2 regions of the Streptomyces sp. NPDC050145 genome follow, and region 2 is predicted to be linked to the other one. Evidence: riboswitches for the same ligand, from Rfam matches in the RefSeq annotation. Region 2 holds a riboswitch; the other holds the start of a gene.
The links. A riboswitch is a leader RNA that binds a small molecule or an ion and turns the genes downstream of it on or off. The one in region 2 is predicted to bind cobalamin.

Region 1 (4,851 bases), on a different contig from region 2:
CGCGCGGGCGACCGCCTCGGGCCTGCCGTGGGAGAGCCCGCCGAACGGGACCTGGGCGGCGCCGTGGGCGGCCGTGCCGGTCTCGGTGAGCAGGGACAGCGCGGCGGGCTCGCCCGTCACATAAAGGGTGCGCGGCGCGGTCCGCAGCAGTTCGCCGAGCGCCGCGTCGGCCTCGCGGAAGAACTGCCGGGTCGCCTCGTCCCGGTAGGTGCTCGGGACGTCGCCGACGCGCTCCTTGCGTTCGGCGTCCGGGTCCTCGAGGCTCCGCTCCTGCGGGAAGCCGTGCTGCTTGTCCTCCACGACGCGGTTGCCGCGGCCGTCCCAGAGGGTGACGCGGTCGGCGGCGACCGAGAGCACCCAGTACGGATGGGCGGCCGCGTCGGCGGCGACCAGGTTGCGGGTCAGGAAGGTGTCGGCGACCACGACACGGTCCTGCACCTCCCGGTCGATCGCCCACACCTGGTGCTCGCCGGGTGCGGCGAACAGCACGAGGCCGTCCTTGGCGTGCACGAGGTCCGCCTCCTGGACGGCGGCACGCAGATGCGTGAGGACGTCCTCCCGGCGCTCCTTGGTCACGCCCGGGTCGGCGGACAGCTGCCGGGCCGCGTCGTCGACGAGGTTGCCGAGCCGCACCGGGTCCTGGGCGTCGCCCGGGGGCCGCCGGTGCGTGGTCATCGCCACCGACACGGCGGGGTACGAGCGCGGCCTGCGCAGGTCGCGGAGTATTTCCGGGTTCAGGGAGGAGTGCATGCCGGGTTTCCCTTCAGATGCCAGATCACCCCATCCTGCCCATGCACCTTAAATACGGCAAAAGGTGCACACGGCCCCAGGGGCCACAGGCGTCACACCCGCCCTCGCCGCTCACCGGTCCGCCGCGCGAGCGCCAGCACGCTCAGGCCGAACATCAGCACCCCCAGCGGCAGATGGACCGACGGGACGTGCGCGACACCGAGCACTACCTGCGCCGAGGCGAGCACCAGAAATCCGGTCGCGTGCCACACGGGCCGGACCGGCCCGCCGCCCGGCTTCCACGCGAGGACCGCCGCGAGCAGGTACAGCATCGACGCCGCGTACATCACGCGCGCCCCGGCGCTGTGCAGCGCCTCCCCGTAGGAGGCGGTGAGCAGCAGCCCCGCCGAGACGGCCTGGAGGAAGATCGTCGCGGTCTGCAGGGCGATCGCGACGCGCAGGAACGAAAGGGTGCGCCGGGTGGTCGTCACGTGGGTGGCCATGGCCTGGTCCTCTTTCCCGCCCGAGGGCAGTCGGTCGATAAGGTCTCGCCAGGCCGACGACGCAGGTCGGCGAAAGGTAAGGCGAGGGGGCGGACGGTTTGGGGACGGCGGGGGCGGACACGGACACGGTGGCGGGCGAGCGGCGCCAACTGCTCAATGTGGCCTACCGGTTGCTCGGCTCACTGGCCGAGGCGGAGGACGCGGTGCAGGAGGCGTACGCCCGCTGGTACGCGCTCCCCGACAGCCGCAGGCACGAGATCGCGTCGCCCGGCGCCTGGCTGACGACGGTGACCGGCCGGATCTGCCTGGACGTGCTCGGCTCGGCGCGTGCCCGGCGCGAGCGCTACGTGGGCGCGTGGCTGCCCGAGCCGCTCCCGGACCGGTCCGAGTGGGCGCACGGGCAGGGCGGCGACCTCGCCGAGCAGATGGTGCTCGACGAGTCCGTGAGCATGGCGTTCCTCGTCGTCCTGGAGTCGATGACGCCGGCGGAGCGGGTGGCGTTCGTGCTGCACGACGTGTTCCGGTATCCGTTCGCGGAGATCGCGGAGGTCCTCGGCCGGTCGTCGGCGGCCTGCAAGCAGTTGGCCGCCTCGGCGCGGCGGAGGGTGGGCGCCGCGCGCCCGGAGGACGTCGGCGCGCGGCAGGCGGAAGCGGTGCGGCAGGTCAGACGGGCCTGGGAGGCGAAGGACATCGCGGCGCTCGTCGGCCTGCTCGCCCCGTCCGCCGTGATGACCGCCGACGGTGGCGGCCTGGCCGGTGCCGCGCTGCGCCCGGTCGAGGGGGCGGCGCGCATCGCCTCGTACATGGTGGCGATCGCCGACAAGGCGCCGGGTCTGGAACTTCTGGAGCGTACGGTCAACGGCGCGCCGGGACTCGTCGCGCTCCGGGACGGTGTGGTGCTGACGGTGGCGGCGTTCGACCTCGCCGGGGGACGGGTCGCGCGGATCTGGGTGGTGCGCAATCCGGAGAAGCTGCGGGCCTGGTCGGGCGAGGACTGACGCGCCCTGCCGGGGTGGTGACGCCCTGTGATAGCTTCCCCAAGCCAGTCGTACCTTTGTGCGTACTTGTACGTACTCGGGTCAGGGAATCCGGTGCAAGACCGGAACTGACGCGCAGCGGTGAGGGCGACGGGCGGGGCAACTGCCACTGGGCCGGGGGGAACCGGGCCTGGGAAGGCGCTCCGTCCGGACGACCCCGAGTCCGAAGACCTGCTGGCGGCCCCGCCCGTGCACCCGGCGGGGCGGACCGTTGGCCGGCTCCGCGTTTGAGCCCTGGACGCTAAAGGATCTCCCGTGCCCTTCGCACGTCTCGCCCGCTTCTGTGCCCTCGTGCCGATCACCGCACTGCTGCTCACCGCCTGCGGATCCGGCGCCCCGTCGGAGCGCTCCGACGGTGCGTCCGGCGCCGGTGTCACGCTCACCAACTGCGGGCAGCGCGTGCACGTCGCGCACCCGCCGCGCCGCGCCGTCGCCCTCGACCAGGGCTCCGCCGAGATCATGCTGTCCCTCGGCCTCGCCGACCGGATGGCGGGCACCGGCACCTGGACCGACCCGGTGCGCGGGAACCTGGCGAAGGCGAACGCGAAGGTGCCGCGCCTCGCGGACCGCTACCCGTCGTTCGAGAAGGTCCTCGACACGGAACCCGACTTCGCCGCTGCCTCGTTCGGGTACACGCTCGGCAAGGGCGGCGTGGCGCCGCGCGCCTCTTTCGAGAAGCTCGGCGTGCCGACGTACCTGTCCCCCACCGACTGCGCGGACAAGGACAACAGCGGCGACGGCGACGGCGTCCGCACCGAGGCGCTGACCATGGACACGGTCTACGGCGAGATCCGGGACCTGGCACGGATCTTCGACGTGCGCGAACGCGGCGAGAAGCTGGTGGCGACGCTCAAGTCGCGGGTGCGGAAGGCCGCTTCGGGTGGCGATGCCGACGGCGTGCGCGTCCTGTACTGGTTCTCCGACTCCAAGTCGCCCTACATGGCGGGCTGTTGCGGAGCTCCCGGAGTCATCACGAACGCGCTCGGGGTGCGCAACGTCTTCGACGACACCCATGAGGAGTGGCCGCAGATCAACTGGGAGACGGTCGTGGACCGCGACCCGGACGTCCTGGTGATCGGCGATCTGACCCGGCGCTCGCAGTCGGCCGAGTCGGCGGCGCAGAAGATCAGGTTCCTGGAGTCCGACCCCGCGACGAAGAACATGAAGGCGGTCCGCGAGAAGCGGTACGTGCTGCTCAAGGGGCAGGACCTCAATCCGACGATCCGCACCGTGGACGGCGTGGAGAAGGTGGCGGCGGCGCTGCGCGCGTTCGGCCTCACCAAGTGACCCGGCCCCACCAAGTGCCCCGGCCTCACCAAGTGACCCGCCTGCGCCCGGCGTCGTACGCGGCGGCGGGCCTGCTCGCCCTGTGCGTCTCGGTCGCCGTGGCCATCACGATCGGGCCCGCACACATAGGCGTCGGCGACGTGTGGGCGTCGGTCGCGGCCCGGGTCGGCTGGGGCAGCTCGGACCTGTCGCCGATCCGCGACGGGATCGTGTGGAACCTGCGGCTGCCGCGCACCCTGCTGGCCGCCGTGTGCGGGGCGGGCCTCGCGGTCTGCGGCACGGTCCTCCAGGCCCTGCTGCGCAATCCGCTCGCCGACCCGTTCGTGCTCGGCGTCTCCTCCGGGGCCTCGACCGGCGCCGTCCTCGTCGTCGTGCTGGGCATCGGCGGGGGCGCCCTGTCGGTGTCCGGCGGCGCGTTCCTGGGCGCCGTCTGTTCGTTCGGCCTGGTGCTGGTGCTCAGTCACGCGCTCGGCGGGACCACGGACCGGGTGGTGCTGTGCGGTGTCGCGGCGATGCAGCTGTTCTCGGCGCTGACCTCGTTCGTCGTCCTGACGGCGGCGGACGCGGAGACCACGCGCGGCGTCCTGTTCTGGCTGCTCGGCTCGCTCGGCGGGGTCGGCTGGACCGAGGTGTGGCTGTGCCTGGCCGTCCTCGTGGTCACGCTGGCGGTGTGCCTCGGGTACGGGCGGACGCTCGACGCGTTCGCGTTCGGCCCCGAGGCGGCGGCCGCGCTCGGTGTGCGGGTGGCCCGCACCCGGCTCGTCCTGCTGTGCGTGACGGCACTCCTGACGGCGGCGCTGGTCAGCGCGGCGGGCGCGATCGGCTTCGTCGGTCTGGTGCTGCCGCACGCGGCCCGCGCCCTGGTGGGCCCCGGCCACACCCGGCTGCTGCCGGCCACCGCGCTCGCCGGGGCTGTGTTCCTGGTGTGGGTCGACACGCTGGCCCGTACGGCTCTCGAACCGCAGGAGGTCCCCGTGGGGGTGGTGACGTCGCTGATCGGCGTGCCCGCGTTCGTGTACGTGCTGTGGCGCGGCCGGAGCACGCGATGACGGCGGGGCTCGGCGCCGAGCGCGTGGCCCGGTCGGCGGGCGCGGCGGTGATCCTCGACGGGGTGAGTGTCGCGCCGAAGCCCGGTTCGGTGACGGGGGTGCTCGGGCCGAACGGGTCGGGCAAGTCGACGCTGCTGCGGCTGCTCGCCGGGGTGCTCGCGCCGACGGCCGGGGTCGTCACCCTCGACGGCGATCCGCTCGCCGAGGTGGGGCGCAGGGAGGCGGCGCGCCGGATCGCGCTGGTGC
Region 2 (4,851 bases):
GGTCCCGGGCCCAGCTCGAGCGGTTCGCCCGGGGGTAGTCCGACCGGGCCGAAAGTCCCGCGGAACCCGGAATTCCGGGGCTTTCGCGGGATCGGTCCGCGCCGCCCGCCGCCGCCCCGCACGAAGCGGAGCGAAGACCTGCCGGATCGGGACACCACCCAGCCCCGCTCAGTTCATCTTCCGTTCACCCGACTTCCCTACGTTCAACTAGCCACTGACGTCCAACCGAAGCCTGGGTAAATGGAACACATCACGCTGCTCCTAGCGATCGTGATCGTTACCGCACTGGTCTTTGACTTCACCAACGGTTTCCACGACACCGCCAACGCGATGGCGACGACCATCTCGACAGGCGCCCTCAAGCCGAAGACGGCGGTGGCCATGTCCGCCGTGCTGAACCTGGTCGGAGCGTTCCTCTCCGTCGAGGTCGCGAAAACCATCTCCGGCGGCATCATCAACGAGGACGGCCTCAAGACAGAGGTCATCTTCGCGGCGCTGGTGGGCGCCATCCTCTGGAATCTGCTGACCTGGCTGGTCGGCCTGCCCTCCAGCTCCTCGCACGCCCTGTTCGGCGGCCTCATCGGCGCCGCCGTCATGTCGATGGGCTGGTCGTCGGTCAACGGCGGCACCGTCGTCACCAAGGTGCTGCTGCCCGCGGTCGCCGCGCCGCTCGTCGCCGGCCTCGCCGCGATGCTCGCGACGCGCCTGACCTACCGCATCAGCAAGAAGACCGACGAGAAGGCCACCGCCAAGGGCTACCGCGCCGGGCAGATCGCCTCGGCCGGCCTCGTCTCCCTCGCGCACGGCACCAACGACGCGCAGAAGACGATGGGCATCATCACGCTCGCCCTGATCACCGGCGGTGTGCTCGCGCCGGACGCCGACCCGCCGCTGTGGGTCATCGTCTCGGCCGGCATGGCCATCGCCCTCGGCACGTACCTGGGCGGCTGGCGGATCATCCGCACCATGGGCAAGGGTCTGACCGACCTGGCCCCGCAGCAGGGCTTCGCCGCGCAGACCAGTGCCGCGACGGCGATCCTCGCCTCCTCGCACATCGGCTTCTCGCTCTCCACGACCCAGGTCTGCTCCGGCGCCGTCATGGGCTCGGGCCTCGGCCGCAAGGGCGGTGTCGTCCGCTGGTCGACCGCCACCCGGATGTTCGTCGCGTGGGGTCTGACCCTGCCGGCGGCCGGTCTGGTCGGCGCGGGCGCCGAGTTCCTCACCCAGCAGGGCCCGTGGGGCATCGGCCTGACGGCCGCGCTGCTCATCGGCGGCGCCTCGGTCATCTGGGTGCTGTCCCGCCGCAACTCGGTCGACCAGCACAACGTGACGGCCGACGAGATCGGCACCGAGGCCCCCGCCGCGGAGCCCGCCGGTGTCGTCACGACCGCGATCGCCGCGGTCACGCCGCCGCCCACCGGTGCGCTCGCCGTCGAGGAGTCCCCGATGCCCGCCGCGGCCGCCTCGGTGGCCGACCCCGCGCGCGCCACGACCGGCGCCACGCTGTAAGGAAGCAGGACCAGCTATGAAGATCGACTGGGCGGCCCTCGGCTCCGTGTTCGGCGTCAGCCTCGTGGTGACCGTGGCCCTGGTGGGCCTGTTCACTCTCGGGATCGTCGGCCTCTCCAAGAAGGAGTCCGCGACGCGCGCGGGCGGTTCGGCGACGCTCGCCGTCTCCGGCGCCTACCTGTGCTTCGCGCTGTGCTCGGCGGCGGTCGCGTACGGGATCTTTCTGATCGTGGCCTGACCACGGTCGCAGCACTCCCTCGGCGGGGTGGGGACGCACGCGCGTCCCCACCCCGCCGACGTGTTGTGGACCTGGCCACACTCACCCGCCGCAGGTCAACAGCAAGTTGACGTGCCTTCGCGGAGCGTGGTGCACTTCCCTCGCCATATACGGCAGCAGCAGAGGAAGCCGGTGCGAATCCGGCGCGGTCCCGCCACTGTCAGCCCTCCCCCGGAGGGCGAGCCAGGAACTCACGCTGCCGGTCTCTTCGAACCAGGGCGTGGACACCCTGAGTGAGGACAACTACCGCCATGTTCGCCCCGCGCGGCGCACGGCGGGCCGAGCGCGTCTTCGCGTACGGCGCCGCCCTGGGTATCTTCAGCGACCTCCTGGTCGGCGATCCGCGCCGCGGGCACCCCGTCGCGGGCTTCGGCCGCGCCGCGGGAGCCGTCGAGCGCGTGCTGTGGCGGGACGATCGCGGCCGGGGCGCCCTGCACACGGCCGTGTGCGCCGGTGGCGCCGCCGCGCTGGGCGCGCTCGCCGCCCGTGCCGTACGCCGCTCCCCCGCCGCCTCGGTCGCACTGACCGCCGCCGCGACCTGGGCCGTGGTCGGCGGCACCTCGCTGGGCCGTGAGGCGCGGGCCGTGGGCTCCGCGCTGGAGGCCGGCGACGTGGAGCTGGCCCGGGAGCTGCTGCCCCGGCTGTGCGGGCGCGACCCCGAGGGCCTGGACGCCGACGGCATCGCGCGCGGCGTCGTCGAGTCGGTCGCCGAGAACACTTCCGACGCGGTCGTGGGCGCCCTGGTGTGGGGTGCCGTCGCCGGGGTGCCGGGGCTGCTCGCCTTCCGTGCCGTGAACACACTGGACGCGATGGTCGGTCACAAGTCGCCGCGCTACCGGCGCTTCGGCTGGGCCTCGGCCCGGCTCGACGACGTCGCCGGCTGGCCCGGCGCCCGGCTGACGGGCGTCCTCGCGGTGCTGACCGGCGGCCGCCCCCGGGACGCGGTGCGGGCCTGGCGGGCCGACGCGGAGCGTCACCCGAGCCCGAACGCGGGGGTCGTGGAGGCCTCGTTCGCGGGCGCGCTCGGGGTGCGTCTCGGCGGCACGCTGTCGTACGCGGGGCGGGTGGAGCACCGGCCGGTCCTCAACGAGCGGGGCCGGCCCGTACACGTACGTGATGTGGAGCGGGCCGCGCGGTTGTCGCGGCGCGTGAGTCTTTCGGCGTTGGGAGTCTGTGTGGGCGCGCGGTTGCTGTGGGGCCGTCGATGACGGGCGCGAGGAAGGGCGGCGGCCTGCTGGTCGCGGGCACCACCTCGGACGCCGGGAAGAGCGTGGTCACCGCGGGGATCTGCCGGTGGCTGGTGCGGCAGGGCGTGAAGGTCGCGCCGTTCAAGGGGCAGAACATGTCCCTGAACTCGTTCGTGACGCGTGAGGGCGCCGAGATCGGGCGGGCGCAGGCCATGCAGGCGCAGGCCGCCCGCGTCGAGCCGAGCGCGCTGATGAACCCGGTGCTGCTGAAGCCCGGCAGCGACCGGAGCAGCCAGGTCGTCCTGATGGGCAAGCCGGTGGGCGAGTTGAGCGCACGCGGCTACCACGGCGGGCGGCAGGCGGCCCTGCTGGACACGGTGGTGGGATGCCTGGAGGAGCTTCGGGGCAGTCATGACGCCGTGATCTGTGAAGGGGCGGGCTCGCCCGCCGAGATCAATCTCCGGCGGACCGACATCGTGAACATGGGCATCGCGCGGGCCGCGCGGCTGCCGGTGCTCGTCGTCGGCGACATCGACCGCGGGGGCGTCTTCGCGTCGTTCTTCGGCACGACGGCGCTGCTCGCGCCCGAGGACCAGGAGCTGCTCGCCGGGTATCTGGTGAACAAGTTCCGCGGTGACGTCACCCTGCTGGAACCCGGCCTGGACATGCTGGAATCGCTGACGGGCCGCCCCACGTACGGCGTTCTTCCCTATCAGCACGGGCTCGGCATCGACGAGGAGGACGGCCTGCGGGTGTCGCTGCGCGGCACGGTGCGCGAGTCCGTCGTGGCGCCGCCGGTCGGCGCGGACGTGCTGCGGGTCGCGGTGTGCGCGGTGCCGCTCATGTCGAACTTCACGGACGTCGACGCGCTCGCCGCCGAACCCGGCGTCGTCGTGCGGTTCGTGGACCGGGCCGAGGAGCTCGTCGACGCCGATCTGGTGGTCGTCCCGGGCACGCGGGGCACCGTGAGGGCGCTGGAGTGGCTGCGCGAGCGCGGGCTCGCGGACGCGCTGGCGCGGCGGGTCGCCGAGGGACGGCCGGTGCTCGGCATCTGCGGCGGTTTCCAGGTGCTCGGGGAGCGGATCGAGGACGAGGTCGAGTCGCGGGCCGGGGTCGTGGACGGGCTCGGACTCCTCCCGGTGCGGGTTCGCTTCGAGCGGGAGAAGACGCTGGCCCGGCCCGTCGGGCAGGCCCTGGGCGAGCCCGTCGAGGGGTACGAGATCCATCACGGGGTCGCCGACGTGCTCGGCGGCGAGGCGTTCCTGGACGGGTGCCGGGTGGGGGCCGTGTGGGGGACGCACTGGCACGGGTCGCTGGAGTCGGACGGGTTCCGGCGGGCGTTCCTCCGGGAGGTCGCGGCGGCCTCGGGGCGGCGGTTCGTGCCGGCACCTGACACCTCGTTCGCGGCGCTGCGGGAGGAGCAGCTCGACCGGCTCGGCGATCTGATCGAGCGGCACGCCGACACGGACGCGTTGTGGCGGTTGATCGAGGGGGGCGCTCCCTCGGGGTTGCCGTTCGTGCCGCCCGGGGCGCCGTGATGGGAAGTCGCCCCCGCCGCCCCTTCCCGTCCCGACCCCGGGGGCTTCGCCCCCGGACCCCCATGGGTTTGGCCGTACGTGCGGACCGTGCGTGGTTGCTCGCGCCGTTCCCCGCGCCCCTGCCGGGGCGCATCTACCCGGAGGAGTTCATCCGATGAGCAACCCGTATCCGTTCAGCGCTGTCGTCGGGCAGGACGATCTGCGGCTCGCCCTGCTGCTCAACGCCGTGTCGCCCGCTGTCGGCGGGGTGCTCGTGCGCGGGGAGAAGGGAACCGCCAAGTCGACCGCCGTGCGGGCGCTCTCGGCGCTGATGCCGGACGTCCCCGTCGTCCCGGGCTGC

Region 1: linked by a shared signal. The riboswitch ahead of ACIBTU_RS00615 (ABC transporter substrate-binding protein) and the one ahead of ACIBTU_RS37720 (cobalamin biosynthesis protein) in region 2 are both predicted to bind cobalamin.

What each region holds. Positions count from the first base shown of each region.
Region 1 covers NZ_JBITJS010000001.1:116,328-121,178, reverse strand. The annotation lists gene ACIBTU_RS00630 (chemotaxis protein) at 1-750, opposite strand, end outside; gene ACIBTU_RS00625 (hypothetical protein) at 843-1,232, opposite strand; gene sigJ (RNA polymerase sigma factor SigJ) at 1,331-2,230, shown strand; cobalamin riboswitch at 2,259-2,463, shown strand; gene ACIBTU_RS00615 (ABC transporter substrate-binding protein) at 2,525-3,556, shown strand; gene ACIBTU_RS00610 (FecCD family ABC transporter permease) at 3,589-4,605, shown strand; gene ACIBTU_RS00605 (ABC transporter ATP-binding protein) at 4,602-4,851, shown strand, end outside.
Region 2 covers NZ_JBITJS010000030.1:11,984-16,834, forward strand. The annotation lists gene ACIBTU_RS37705 (lysozyme) at 1-38, shown strand, start outside; gene ACIBTU_RS37710 (anion permease) at 241-1,509, shown strand; gene ACIBTU_RS37715 (hypothetical protein) at 1,526-1,747, shown strand; cobalamin riboswitch at 1,856-1,999, shown strand; gene ACIBTU_RS37720 (cobalamin biosynthesis protein) at 2,038-2,994, shown strand; gene ACIBTU_RS37725 (cobyric acid synthase) at 2,991-4,511, shown strand; gene ACIBTU_RS37730 (putative cobaltochelatase) at 4,666-4,851, shown strand, end outside.